2 regions of the Marinomonas rhizomae genome follow, and region 2 is predicted to be linked to the other one. Evidence: predicted binding sites of a transcription regulator. Region 2 holds the regulator's gene; the other holds the start of a gene.
What was found. Region 2 encodes PhoB, which activates phosphate uptake and scavenging genes when phosphate is short. Its sites were predicted from a motif close to TGTCATANNNNTGTCANA; they were not measured.
Positions count from the first base shown of each region.

Region 1: KDW99_RS18625 (bifunctional 2',3'-cyclic-nucleotide 2'-phosphodiesterase/3'-nucleotidase) is a predicted target of PhoB. The motif match lies at 2,194-2,211, and genes of this name have one in related genera.

Region 1 covers NZ_CP073343.1:3,968,603-3,974,656, reverse strand. The annotation lists gene KDW99_RS18635 (zinc metallopeptidase) at 1-344, shown strand, start outside; gene KDW99_RS18630 (ATP-dependent nuclease) at 571-2,127, shown strand; gene KDW99_RS18625 (bifunctional 2',3'-cyclic-nucleotide 2'-phosphodiesterase/3'-nucleotidase) at 2,300-4,234, shown strand; gene betA (choline dehydrogenase) at 4,337-6,004, opposite strand; gene betB (betaine-aldehyde dehydrogenase) at 6,040-6,054, opposite strand, start outside.
Region 2 covers NZ_CP073343.1:4,287,795-4,293,848, reverse strand. The annotation lists gene KDW99_RS20105 (peptide ABC transporter substrate-binding protein) at 1-825, opposite strand, end outside; gene cysZ (sulfate transporter CysZ) at 1,198-1,977, shown strand; gene KDW99_RS20095 (response regulator) at 1,977-2,819, shown strand; gene phoR (phosphate regulon sensor histidine kinase PhoR) at 2,925-4,268, opposite strand; gene phoB (phosphate regulon transcriptional regulator PhoB) at 4,265-4,960, opposite strand; gene ubiA (4-hydroxybenzoate octaprenyltransferase) at 5,045-5,899, opposite strand; gene KDW99_RS20075 (chorismate--pyruvate lyase family protein) at 5,896-6,054, opposite strand, start outside.

The DNA.
Region 1 (6,054 bases), 320 kb from region 2:
GCACTCGCTATTTGCCCTTGGCGCATTTTGCTCGACGAATCACCGCAGGTTTATTACTTGGCTGGCCCGCCTTGAGCTTGCTGCTACATATTCCCTACGCTGTGCCTTTGCATGCCTTGGTTGTTGGTTTATCCGGATTATTAGCGGTTATCGTGCAACTAGCGATATTGCCAGAAGAATGGGACGCCAGCTTCAACAAAGCACTTCCCATTTTGAGAGAAGGCAACTACATCCCACAGGAAGACCTACCCAAAGTGAAGAAAATCCTCACCGCCTGCGCCATGACCTACGTCGCTGCCGCACTTATCAAAGTACTCTTCGTATGGCGCTGGTTTAAGCGATAACTTACTTCTTCCCCCCACCTCGTAGGTCGGGATGAGGGAGGCACGACCGTGATCCGACATGTCACGTCCTCACAATACTCGAACCAAACGGCGTTTATCTTCGAAACTACCGCCTACCTCATCAAAACGCCGTTTGGTTCTTGCTCGCTTTTTACTGGTAGAAAGTAGGTAAGCGTTTTAGTATCAGTGAATAAGGATTAATGATTAGCTCAAAATAGGAATATTCATGAAATACCGAGAAAGCGATAAAGATAAAAAGCTAAGAGATTGGTTTTCAAATGACTACAGTCACGGACTTCTCAAACGAATTGAGCTAAAGAAAGGTAAGCTGCGAGGCTTGAGTGAAATGGATCTCAGCTTTGATTACCCAATTACTGCGATAGCGGGAAAAAATGGAGCCGGCAAATCAACTATTTTAGCTTTAGCTTGTTGTGCTTTCCATAACAAAAAAAAGGCATATAAGCTCAAAGATAGAAAAGCTACTTATTATACTTTTTCAGATTTTTTTATTCAGCATAGTAGCGAAATTTCTCCAGTAGGGGTTGAAATCAACTATTCTATTGCCTTTGATAGTTGGAAAAAATCACCAAGCCTACCAAACGGTTTGGGTGTTGGAGTACAAAAACGTTTTAAGAAGGAGGCTGGTAAATGGAATTACTATGCTGGTCGTGTTCATAGGACTGTTGTTTTTATTGGTATTAGCCGTGTAGTTCCTCATAGTGAAAGAAGCCAATCACGATCATACTCTAAACAGTTTTCGGAACAGGCTCCACTTGGATGGGAAGATGAAGTCAAAGATACTGTTGGCTATATCTTAGGTAAAAATTACGAATCATTGAGGTTCCTAGAACACTCCAAATATACACTACCAGTTGTGGAGGTGGCAGGAGTGAAATATTCAGGTTTGAATATGGGAGCAGGTGAAAACGCGCTATTCGAAATTTTTAGAGTTTTATATTCTGCAGGTAAGGGGGCCTTACTCGTTATTGATGAGATTGAATTAGGGCTTCATGCTGACGCTCAGCGAAAGCTAATTCAGAAGTTAAAAGAGTCCTGTATAAAACAAAAATCGCAAGTCATATGCACTACACATTCTAAGATTGTTTTCCAACAATTACCTCCCGATGGGCGTAGATATATAGAAGCGATTGGTGGTAAAACCAAAGTAACGTATTCTATTTCTCCTGAGTTTGCTATGGCAAAGATGGGAGCTAAAGAGGACGAAGAGCTAGAAATTTTCGTTGAAGATGGAGTGGCAAAGTCTCTTCTTTCTGCGTTACTACCAACAAAGCTTAGATCAAGGGTGTCAATTCGAGTGATTGGGTCTGCTGCTGCATTATCAAGACAGCTTGCGGCTGCATTCCTTAGACATCCTGAGAAATTAGTGTTGGCTATATTCGATGGCGACCAAAAAAATAAATACAATCAGCTGCTGAAGCATGCAAAAGATATGTCGGAAACAAGCAGCCCTGAGTTTGTTGAATGGTTTAAAGAAAAAGTATCTTTTTTGCCTGGAGATACTTGGCCAGAAGCTTGGATCGTTCAAAAGAACATTGAAACTTCGCAAACTTTAGCTCAGCAAGTAGATGCGGATGAGGATGAGCTATGTGAATTTTTGGAATATGGTCTTCAGGCCGGAAAACATAATGAATTTTATGAGATCGCTGAGCAATTAGGCTTCGACGAATTACATTGCATTCAAATTTTAACTTCGAATATTAAACAAAATTTCGAAACTGATTTTCGTGACATTTTTACCAAAATTGAAACTGCTTTACTTTAGATTAATAACTACATCAACTAAAGAAGAGGTCTTTAGTTGAAATAACTAAACCTTCTCAAAACCAACTGTCACAAAAAAGGCATGAAGTTCGCATAAAATCGTCTTACTATAAAAACTGACTTTTTGGTTAGTATTTTTTAATAAGAAAGATCTTTGTGAATGGAGTATTTTCATGACGTTTTTTGTTCCTAAGGGCGCGACTGTGTTCGCCTCTTCTTTGCTGTTTGCTGCGATGGCACAGGCTTCTACCATTGACCTGCGAGTCATGGAAACCACAGATATTCACATGAATTTAGTGGATTACGATTACTACGGCGATAAGCAAAGCGATGCAGTTGGCTTGTCTCGTGTGGCGACTTTGATTAAAGCTGCGCGTGGGGAAGTGACGAACTCTGTATTGGTGGATAACGGTGACTTATTACAGGGCACGCCGTTGGGTGATTATGTGGCGAAAGGTCGTGTATTGCGCTTCGGTGAAACGCACCCGGCGTTTAAAGCGATGAACTTGTTGGATTACGATGTGGGTAATATCGGTAACCACGAATTTAACTATGGCTTAGATTTTTTAATGAAAAGTTTAAGTGGCGCTAATTTCCCTTATGTTAACTCGAATGTGTATGTAGACGACGGTGACAACGATGCGTCTAACGATCAGCCGTATTTCCAGCCTTATCTGATTCAAGACAAAACCTTCGTCGATTCTGACGGCAAAGAACAAACGGTCAAAGTAGGTTACATTGGCTTTGTGCCACCACAAATTATGACGTGGGATAAAGACAATTTAACCCATAAAGTCATCGCCAAAGACATTATCGAAACCGCCAACAAATACATTCCTGAAATGAAAGCCAAAGGCGCGGATGTGATTATCGCGATTCCGCACAGTGGCATGATGAATTCCCCTTATATGAAAGGCGAAGAAAACGCGTCTTATCATCTTGCAAAAGTCGATGGTATTGATGCGATTTTGTTTGGTCACTCGCATCGAATATTCCCTGGCGACAAAGCATTAGACGCCTTTGAAGGTGTGGATGGCGAAAAAGGCACGGTATTTGGGAAACCTGCAACTATGCCCGGTTTTTGGGGTTCTCACCTTGGGGTGATTGATCTGAAACTTGAGCCTGCTGGCAATGGTTGGAAAGTCGCCGGTGGCAAAGCAGAAGTGCGCGCCATTGCGCGTCGTGAAGGCCGTAATACGGTGGCTTTGGTTGAAGCCGATGCGAGCATTAATGACGCGGTGAAAACCGAACACGAAGGTACTTTGGCTTATATGCGTCGCAAAGTGGGTGAATCCACTGCAGACATTAATAGCTTCTTTGCTCTCGTGCAAGATGATCCATCGATCCAGATCGTGAATAATGCGCAGATTTGGTACGTGGAAAATATTGTTCGTGGTACGTCTTATGAAGGTTTGCCTATCTTGTCTGCCGCAGCGCCGTTTAAGGCGGGTGGTCGCGGCGGTCCAGAGTATTATACCGATGTGCCAAAGGGTGACATTGCGTTGAAAAACGTCAGTGATTTGTACATCTATCCAAACGATTTAAAAGTCGTGAAGTTGACTGGCGAACAAGTAGTTGAGTGGTTAGAAGCGGCTGCCGGCCAGTTTAATCAAATCGATGCTAGCTCTGCTAAGTCACAAGAACTGGTAAATCAATCTTTCCCAACTTATAACTTTGATGTAATCGACGGTATCTCGTACAAGATCGATGTCACCCAGCCTGCTCGTTACAATGCGGACGGTGAGGTGGTTAATAAAGACGCACATCGCATTACCAAGGCGATGTTTAACGGTGAACCGTTAAGAATGAAAGATGAGTTCTTGGTGGCAACCAACAATTATCGTGCGGGCGGTGGTGGCCATTTCCCTAACCTTAATGGCGAGACCATTGTTATTGATGCGCCAGATAAGAACCGCGATGTGGTGGCAAATTACTTATTGAGCCAGACAACCATAAATCCAGCGGCCGACGGTAACTGGACGTTTGCGAGTTTCGGTAAAGCGAAGGTGTTGTTTACTACGTCGCCAAAAGCCAAAGAGGCAGCGAGTAAAAACATGTCCTACCAGTCTTTAGACGACAATGGTTTTGCTGTGTTTCAGATTAAATAGCTGAATTGAAATAACGGCTATTGAAATAGAGCGAAGCGCTTAAACGAAAAACGCCTGCTAGGATTTAGCAGGCGTTTTTTTATGGGCTTTTTTACTTTGTTATTAGCGCTGTTTGCTTTCAAACTCTGGGTGAATCCAAACGGGCGCATCTAAGCTTGGTAACGCTGCTTTGCCAAGAATCATGTCGGCGGCTTTTTCTGCCACCATGATGGTTGGCGCATTCAAGTTACCGTTGGTGATGGTCGGGAAAATAGACGAATCCACCACGCGAAGGCTTTCGATACCGCGCACTTGGCATTGCTCGTTCAGCACGGCCATTGGGTCGTTGTCATCGCCCATCTTACAAGTACAAGATGGATGATAAGCACTTTCGACGTTTTCTTTTACCCACTGGTCGATTTCTTCGTCGCTTTGGACGTTCATACCCGGCTGAATTTCATCGCCACGGTAATCGTCTAGTGCAGATTGTTGCAGCACTTCACGAGTTAGGCGAATCGTATCACGCCAGTCTTGTTTGTCTTGCTCGGTCGAAATGTAGTTGAACAAGATACGCGGCTTCGCCGCTGGGTTAGCAGATTCAATCCACACTTTTCCTCGGCTTTCAGGTTTGTTTGGACCAACGTGTACTTGGAAACCATGACCTTCAACTGCGGCTTGACCATCGTAACGCATGGCCGCTGGCAAGAAATGGTATTGGATATTTGGCGCTTTTAGTCCAGCACGAGAGCGAATAAAACCACAAGATTCAAAGTGGTTAGTCGCGCCAAGGCCCGTTTTGAAAAGCATCCAGCGTGTACCGATCAAGCCTTTGCTGATCAAACCAAGCTTGCTGTTTAGCGTCACAGGCTTCTTACAGTAGTATTGGAAGTAGACTTCCAAGTGGTCTTGCAGGTTTTCACCAACGCCCTGCAGTTCGTGAAGCACTGGTACGCCGGCTTTATCTAAGACGTCTTTCGGACCTATGCCAGACAGTTGTAATAACTGTGGTGAGCCAACTGAGCCAGCCGATAGAATCACTTCTTTGCTGGCGATAGCTTGCTGAGTTTGGCCGTTTTTGCTGAACTCAATGCCTGTGGCTTTTTTACCTTCAAAGATGACTTTGTGGCTCAATACACCCGTTTTGAGTGTCAGGTTAGGGCGTTGCATGGCACGACGTAAATAGGCGTTCGACGTAGAAGCACGCACACCATTTTTTACCGTCATGTGCATTGGGCCAAAGCCTTCTTGGCGGTAACCGTTGTAGTCGTCGGTTTTGCCGTAACCTGCTTCTTCGCCTGCATCGATAAAGGCTTGGTAAAGCGGGTTGTAAGTCATGTCGTTGCCGTTGTTGGTCGACAATGGGCCTTCGCCGCCACGGTATAAATCCGCACCGCCTTTCCATGTTTCGGCTTTTTTGAAGTAAGGCAGGCAAGTTTGGTAATTCCAGCCTTTGGCGCCGTTTTCTTCCCATTGGTCGAAATCACAGGCGTGGCCACGCACATAGACCATGCCGTTAATAGATGACGAACCGCCTAATACTTTGCCGCGTGGACAATGCATTTCGCGACCATCAAGACCTGGCTCTTTGTCTGTGTGGAACTGCCACGCGTATTTTGTCGTGTTCATTGGATAAGACAAGGCGGTTGGCATCTGGATAAAGACGCTCTTATCTGAGCCGCCCATTTCCAGTAGCAATACCTTGTGTTCGCCACTTTCTGTCAGTCGGTCTGCCAGCACACACCCTGCGGAGCCAGCACCGACGATAATGTAATCGTACGTTTCGTTTGCCATGACCTTTCTCATCTATTAAAAGTTAAGCGACCCGCCTAGTAAGGGCTTTG
Region 2 (6,054 bases):
AAAGTGGTCATTTGGAATCTCATAGCTTAGATCCATTTGGCCCGCTTGGAAGCGCTTCAGCTCAGCGTTAGGGGATTCAATTGGTAGATAAGTAACCTTGTTAATGATGGTTTTAGCATCATTCCAATAGTTTTTGTTACGAGTGAAGACCATTTTTTCGTTGACGATCCATTCGTCCATTTTGTAAGCACCGTTAGATACCATGTGCTCTGGTTTTGTCCAATCGTCGCCCCATTTCTCGACCACTTTTTTAGGTACTGGGAACATGGTTTGGTGAGCGGTCATTTTTACAAAGTAAGGTACAGGGCGCTCAAGTGTTACTTGGAATGTGTAAGGGTCTAGTGCTTTGACGCCAAGTGTAGAAGGATCGGCTTCGCCGGCAATAATTTTAGTTGCGTTGACAATCGATGGGATTTCCATGAACCATGCATATGGTGAAGCAAGCGCTGGGTCAACCGCACGTGTGAAAGCGTAAACAAAGTCTTCAGCGGTGACTGGGTCGCCATTAGACCATTTGGCATCTTTGCGGAGGTGAAAGGTGTATTGCGTGTTGTCAGCGTTTACATCGAAGCTTGTTGCCACACCTGGGACTTGGTTACCGTCGCCATCTTGGTTATACAAACCTTCAAACAGGTCTTTTGAACGAATAGAGCCTGGCGTGCCTTCCATTTTTTGTGGATCAAGTGTTGCTGGTTCTGCACCACCACCACGAACAAGTTCTTGTTTAGCGGCGAGTTCTACGCCTGCTGGTACGTCTGCCGCTTGGGCTTGCATGGCAAAAAGAGTAGTAGCCATTATGGCACTGGCGAGTAATGTCTTTTTCATGTTGAGTATGTCCCTTGTTAGTTAGCTTTTGTGTGCAATTTTTTTATATTTAGACGCGTACCTGCACTGGCGTGTATTCGTCTTACGCTTTCATAGTTCACCAATTTACAAAAGGTCACAATCGAAATTGCGTATCAGGTCATGCGTCTGATAAATGTAAGTTTTATAAAAGAGTGATGGAAATGGCTGGTTTGGCATCTAAAGCGCTTGAACGAGAAGCGGCTTCAGTTTATAGCCTTTCATTTGAAAGGCTTTGTGGAGCCGAGAAAGTCGTCATGATATTCTGTGGTTATTAGATAATATTTGATCGAAGGGGCTTAGGAAGATGCGAATAAGTCTACTAAGCCTCAACTTTAGGAGTGATTTGGCATCGTGATTACACACCCATTTAAAGCCGCGGGGGCTTTTTTTAAAGCGTTCCCTTTAGTTTTTTCAAAAGATTTAAGGCTGTTTATATTAGCGCCTTTGTTAGCGAATTTTGTATTGGTCGGCTTATTGTACATGGTCGCTTTTAGCTATTTTCAGACATTAATGGATTCTGCCATGGGGTATTTACCCGAATGGGTCTCCTTTTTAAATTGGCTGTTTTATTTGATTTTTGCGGCCATTATTAGCGTGCTTTTGTTCTATAGTTTTTCTGTTGGGGTGAATATCTTAGCGGCGCCTTTTATGGCGTTTTTGGCGGAAAAAGTAGAAGAGAAAGAAACGGGGAAAGTCTTTGATGAAACGTTGACTGCTGGCGTTCTTATGGCGATTGTCGGTCGTAGTTTACAGAGAGAGTGCCAGAAAATATTGTATTTTTTACCGCGTTTTGTTTTGCTGTTGTTATTGTCTTTTATTCCTCTGGTTAATGTGATTGCGCCAGTTTTGTTATTATTATTTTCAGCTTGGATGTTATCCCTTCAATATATGGATTATGCCTTCGATAATAACAAGGTTAAATTCCATGATATGAGAATGGCGTTACGCTCTAAACCTTTGTTATGTTGGACATTTGGCGGGATAGTAATGGTCGGATTGACGATTCCTTTCTTTAACTTATTCGTTATGCCAATTGCTGTAGTGGCAGCCACACTTTTGTGGATTTCGATTTTTAGATCAGAGCATGGGGATTTTTCTGCCTTGTTAGATCGCACTAATGGAACTTTGTAATGTCATTAAAAATTTTGGTAGTAGATGATGCTTCTTTCACTCGTGATTTGATTCGCCGCTCATTGAAAAAGCAATTTCCAGCAGTGGAAATAGAAGAAGCGGTAAATGGCCGAAAAGCACAGCAAATGCTGACAAAGTCTCAGTTTGACATGGTGTTGTGTGACTGGGAAATGCCTGAAATGACTGGTGTTGAGCTGCTTAAATGGTGTCGAGAGCAGCCTAAATACAAAAAAGAAGATGTGCCATTTGTGATGATTACTAGCCGTGGTGACAAAAGCCATGTGGTGGAAGCTGTGCAGTCTGGCGTGACGGATTATTTGGGCAAGCCGTTTTCTAGTGAGCAGTTAGCCAATAAAGTCATATCCGCTGCGAAAAAGCATGGTCTTGATAAAAAACTAACGTCACAGAAATCTCGTGAATCTGTCTCTCCTGGTGGCGTCAGCTCAGCATCGCTAGACGTATTGATGGGAGCGGGCAAATCCGCTCCGGTAAAAGCCACTAAGTTTACCAACCCCGACGCGCCCGTTGTATCAGTAAAGGATGTCAAAATCCCGACCATGGTGCGTTTCGAAAGCAAACAGTTCCGTTGCATGGTTATCCAGTTTAGCAAGACCGAAGCGACCATGCTGATTAAGAGTGACGACGTCGTGCCGCAAGTATTGGGGCAATCGGTATTGGATTTGGAGCATAAAGGCGTGACGAATCGCTTAAATTATTATGTGCAGTCCGTTGCGACGACAGAGAAAAAACATAACTCGACATTTTTAACCGTTACCTTGAGTCTGATCGATCAAGACAGCGAGAAAGAGGCTTTTATTAGCCAATTGTTTGAGAGCTTATAAAAGACCTTCGCTCGTGACGTCGTGCAAAGATCTCTATAAGTATTTTTTGGGTTGGATTTGAATGATCTATAAAGGGAAGCATGAGTGTCATGCTTCCCTTTTTTATTATTGATCTGTTGACGGTGTTTCATCGGTATTGAATGCGATCGCTGGAATCGTATCATTTCTGGTTCGATTCGCTGGGAAATGGCACGAAAACGTACTTCCAAAACCAGGCTGACTGCGAATTTGTAGCTTGGCATCGTGATGTAATAGCACATGCTTTACGATGGCTAGGCCAAGACCTGTACCGCCGGTTTTAGAGCCTCGCCCTTTGTCGACTCGGAAGAAACGTTCTGTGAGTCGAGGAATGTATCTTGGCTCTATGCCAATGCCAGAGTCTTTTATAGAGAACACACCATTAAACTCACTGGACTCCCATTTGATCTCAATCTCGCCGCCATCTGGTGAGTATTTGATGGCGTTAAAAATCAGATTGGAAAAAGCACTATAGAGCTCTTTGTAAGAGCCGTACAAGCGAGCTTCTTCGGGAATTTGCAAATTAATAGAGTGTTTGTCCGTCAACACTGGCGTAGTTGCATTGGTAATGGTTTGTACTAAGTCTGAAACTTTATGCCATTGGTTCTCTTCGCGTTTGTCATTACTCTCCAAGCGAGAAAGCAGTAACAGATCTTCGATGAGTTGTTCCATCCGCTCAGATTGCTCAGACATATTAACAATGCCTTTTTGCATGCTTTTTGGCAGACTGTCCTTGAACATGTCGAGGGTTTCTAAGTAGCCCTTAATAACGGTAAGCGGCGTTTTTAATTCATGGGAAGCGTTGGCAACAAAGTCTTTGCGCATCTGTTCTAGCAAGTGTAAGCGCGTCACATCACGAACAAAAATCAGGTGATCATTTTTATCGTACAGCGTGGTTTGGATTTCTAAATAGACGCCATCTTTGGCAGGCGACTTGATGACCAAAGGCTCACCAAAACGTTTTTGGCTAAAATAACGGAAAAATTCTGGGCTACGGACAATGTTGGTGATGATTTGGCCGCGATCGACGGGGCGCATTAAACCGAGAAAGTGGGCCGCCGAGTTATTCCACCATTCCAAATTGCCTTGGTTATCCGCCATGATAACGCCTTCTTTTAAGGCGGTGGTGGAGCTTTCTATTCGGGTTAGCGCTTGGCGCATGCGACGCTTGGATTTGCGCTGTTTTTTATGTAATCGATAAACCGCATCGAATACTTCGCCCCAAATTCCGCTGGCCTCTGGTGGTGCAGCACGACCAGAATGACGAAGCCAATTATGGAATTGGTAGAGCTGATAAAGCTGCCAGTACAGGGAACCTAAAACGTACAGCAGCAAAACACCCAACAACTGACCTATTACTAGGCCTATTACAATACAGGCCGCGAATCCTGCGAGCCAAGTAATAATAGTGTTTCGCCAAACTGTTTTCATACGGACCTTTTTGCTGAGAAGCGGTAGCCTGTTCCTCGTACTGTTTGTATCAAGAAATCATGAGTACTACCAATGGCTTTGCGTAAACGACGTATATGAACATCAACGGTACGTTCTTCAACGTAGACATTTCCTCCCCATACTTGATCCAACAATTGCGCTCTTGAATAGGCACGCTCTTGGTGGGTCATGAGGAATTTGAGTAGACGGTATTCTGTCGGCCCCATGTCTAAAGGACGACTGCCTATGGTAACGCGTTGGCTAATTGGATCAAGGGTAAGACCTTCAATTTCAATTGGCTCATCAACCCCTTGAGGCGTTGCACGGCGTAATACTGCTTTGAGTCGAGCAACGAGCTCGCGAGGTGAGAAAGGCTTGGTGATGTAATCGTCCGCGCCGACTTCTAGACCTTGGATTTTGTTGTCTTCTTCACTTTTCGCAGTCAGCATAATGACTGGAATTTCTGCCGTTGTGGGGTCTTTTTTCAATCTGCGAGTCAGCTCAATGCCGCTACCGCCAGGCATCATCCAATCGGCAAGAATCAAATCCGGACGATGGTCCACAATGATTTCATGGGCTTGCTGAATGTTTTCTGCTTCCAAATACTCGTAGCCCGCCATTTCAAGTGCAATGGCGATCATTTCGCGTATGGAAGATTCGTCGTCAATAATTAATACTTTTTTACCGGTCACAGGATTCATCCTCATCTCAGGAACGGTTTCATTAAAGCGATCTAATGTGACAATTCGGTTACATTGTCACAACTTTGCCACATATTACATAAAATAGCTTGCGACCAGACCGATGAAAACACAGTAACCAACGCGGTTATTGTCTAAAAATGAGCGAAAGCAAGCTTGTCGATCACGCTCTTTAGCTTGATTAAATTGCTGATAAAAGAGTCCAATACACACCACGAGTGATACAAAGTATAGCCAATGTAATCCGGCTAGTAGACCAATCCAGGTCAATAAAGACAAGGTTAGACCTTGTAGGCAAACAATGACGAATAAATCATATCTGCCAAATAAGATGGCGGTGGATTTGATGCCTATTTTGAGGTCATCTGGACGGTCTGTCATTGCATAATAGGTATCATAGGCAATGGTCCAAAAGCAATTGGCGACAAACAGCATCCATAGCTCAGGATCGGTTAAATCTCCTCCCTGTGCACTGTAGGCCATGGGAATTGCCCACGAAAAAGCCAAGCCAAGAAACAACTGGGGTAGATGGGTATAGCGTTTCATAAACGGATACAGAGCAGCCAAGCCTAAGCCTACGAACGACAGTAAAATCGTTTGCAGATCGGTAAAAAGTACTAAAACAAAGCTTAAAATCGACAAAGCACAAAACAGAACAAGTGCTTCTTTTTCAGATACTCGGCCCGACGGTAGCGGGCGGTTTTTAGTACGATCAACATGACCATCGACCTTTCGATCCGCGTAGTCATTAATCACGCAACCCGCAGATCGCATGCTAAAAACGCCTAAGATAAAGATAACGATCAAATGCCATTGAGGCATACCATCGGCTGCCAGCCATAGCGCCCATAATGTTGGCCACATCAGTAAGAATGAACCGATAGGGCGGTTGAATCGAGTGAGTTCTGCGTAGTCTTTAAGTTTGTTCATAACAATCCAAACGGCGGTTTTAGTTGGTTGATCTCATCAAAGAAAGCTTCATTGACCAATATTCCAGGGCCAAACTGATGAAACACAGAGCGTCTCGCCCACAAAGCATTAGGTTGGTTTGGAAACATGCGTTTTGGTAACTGAGTGACCTCAAT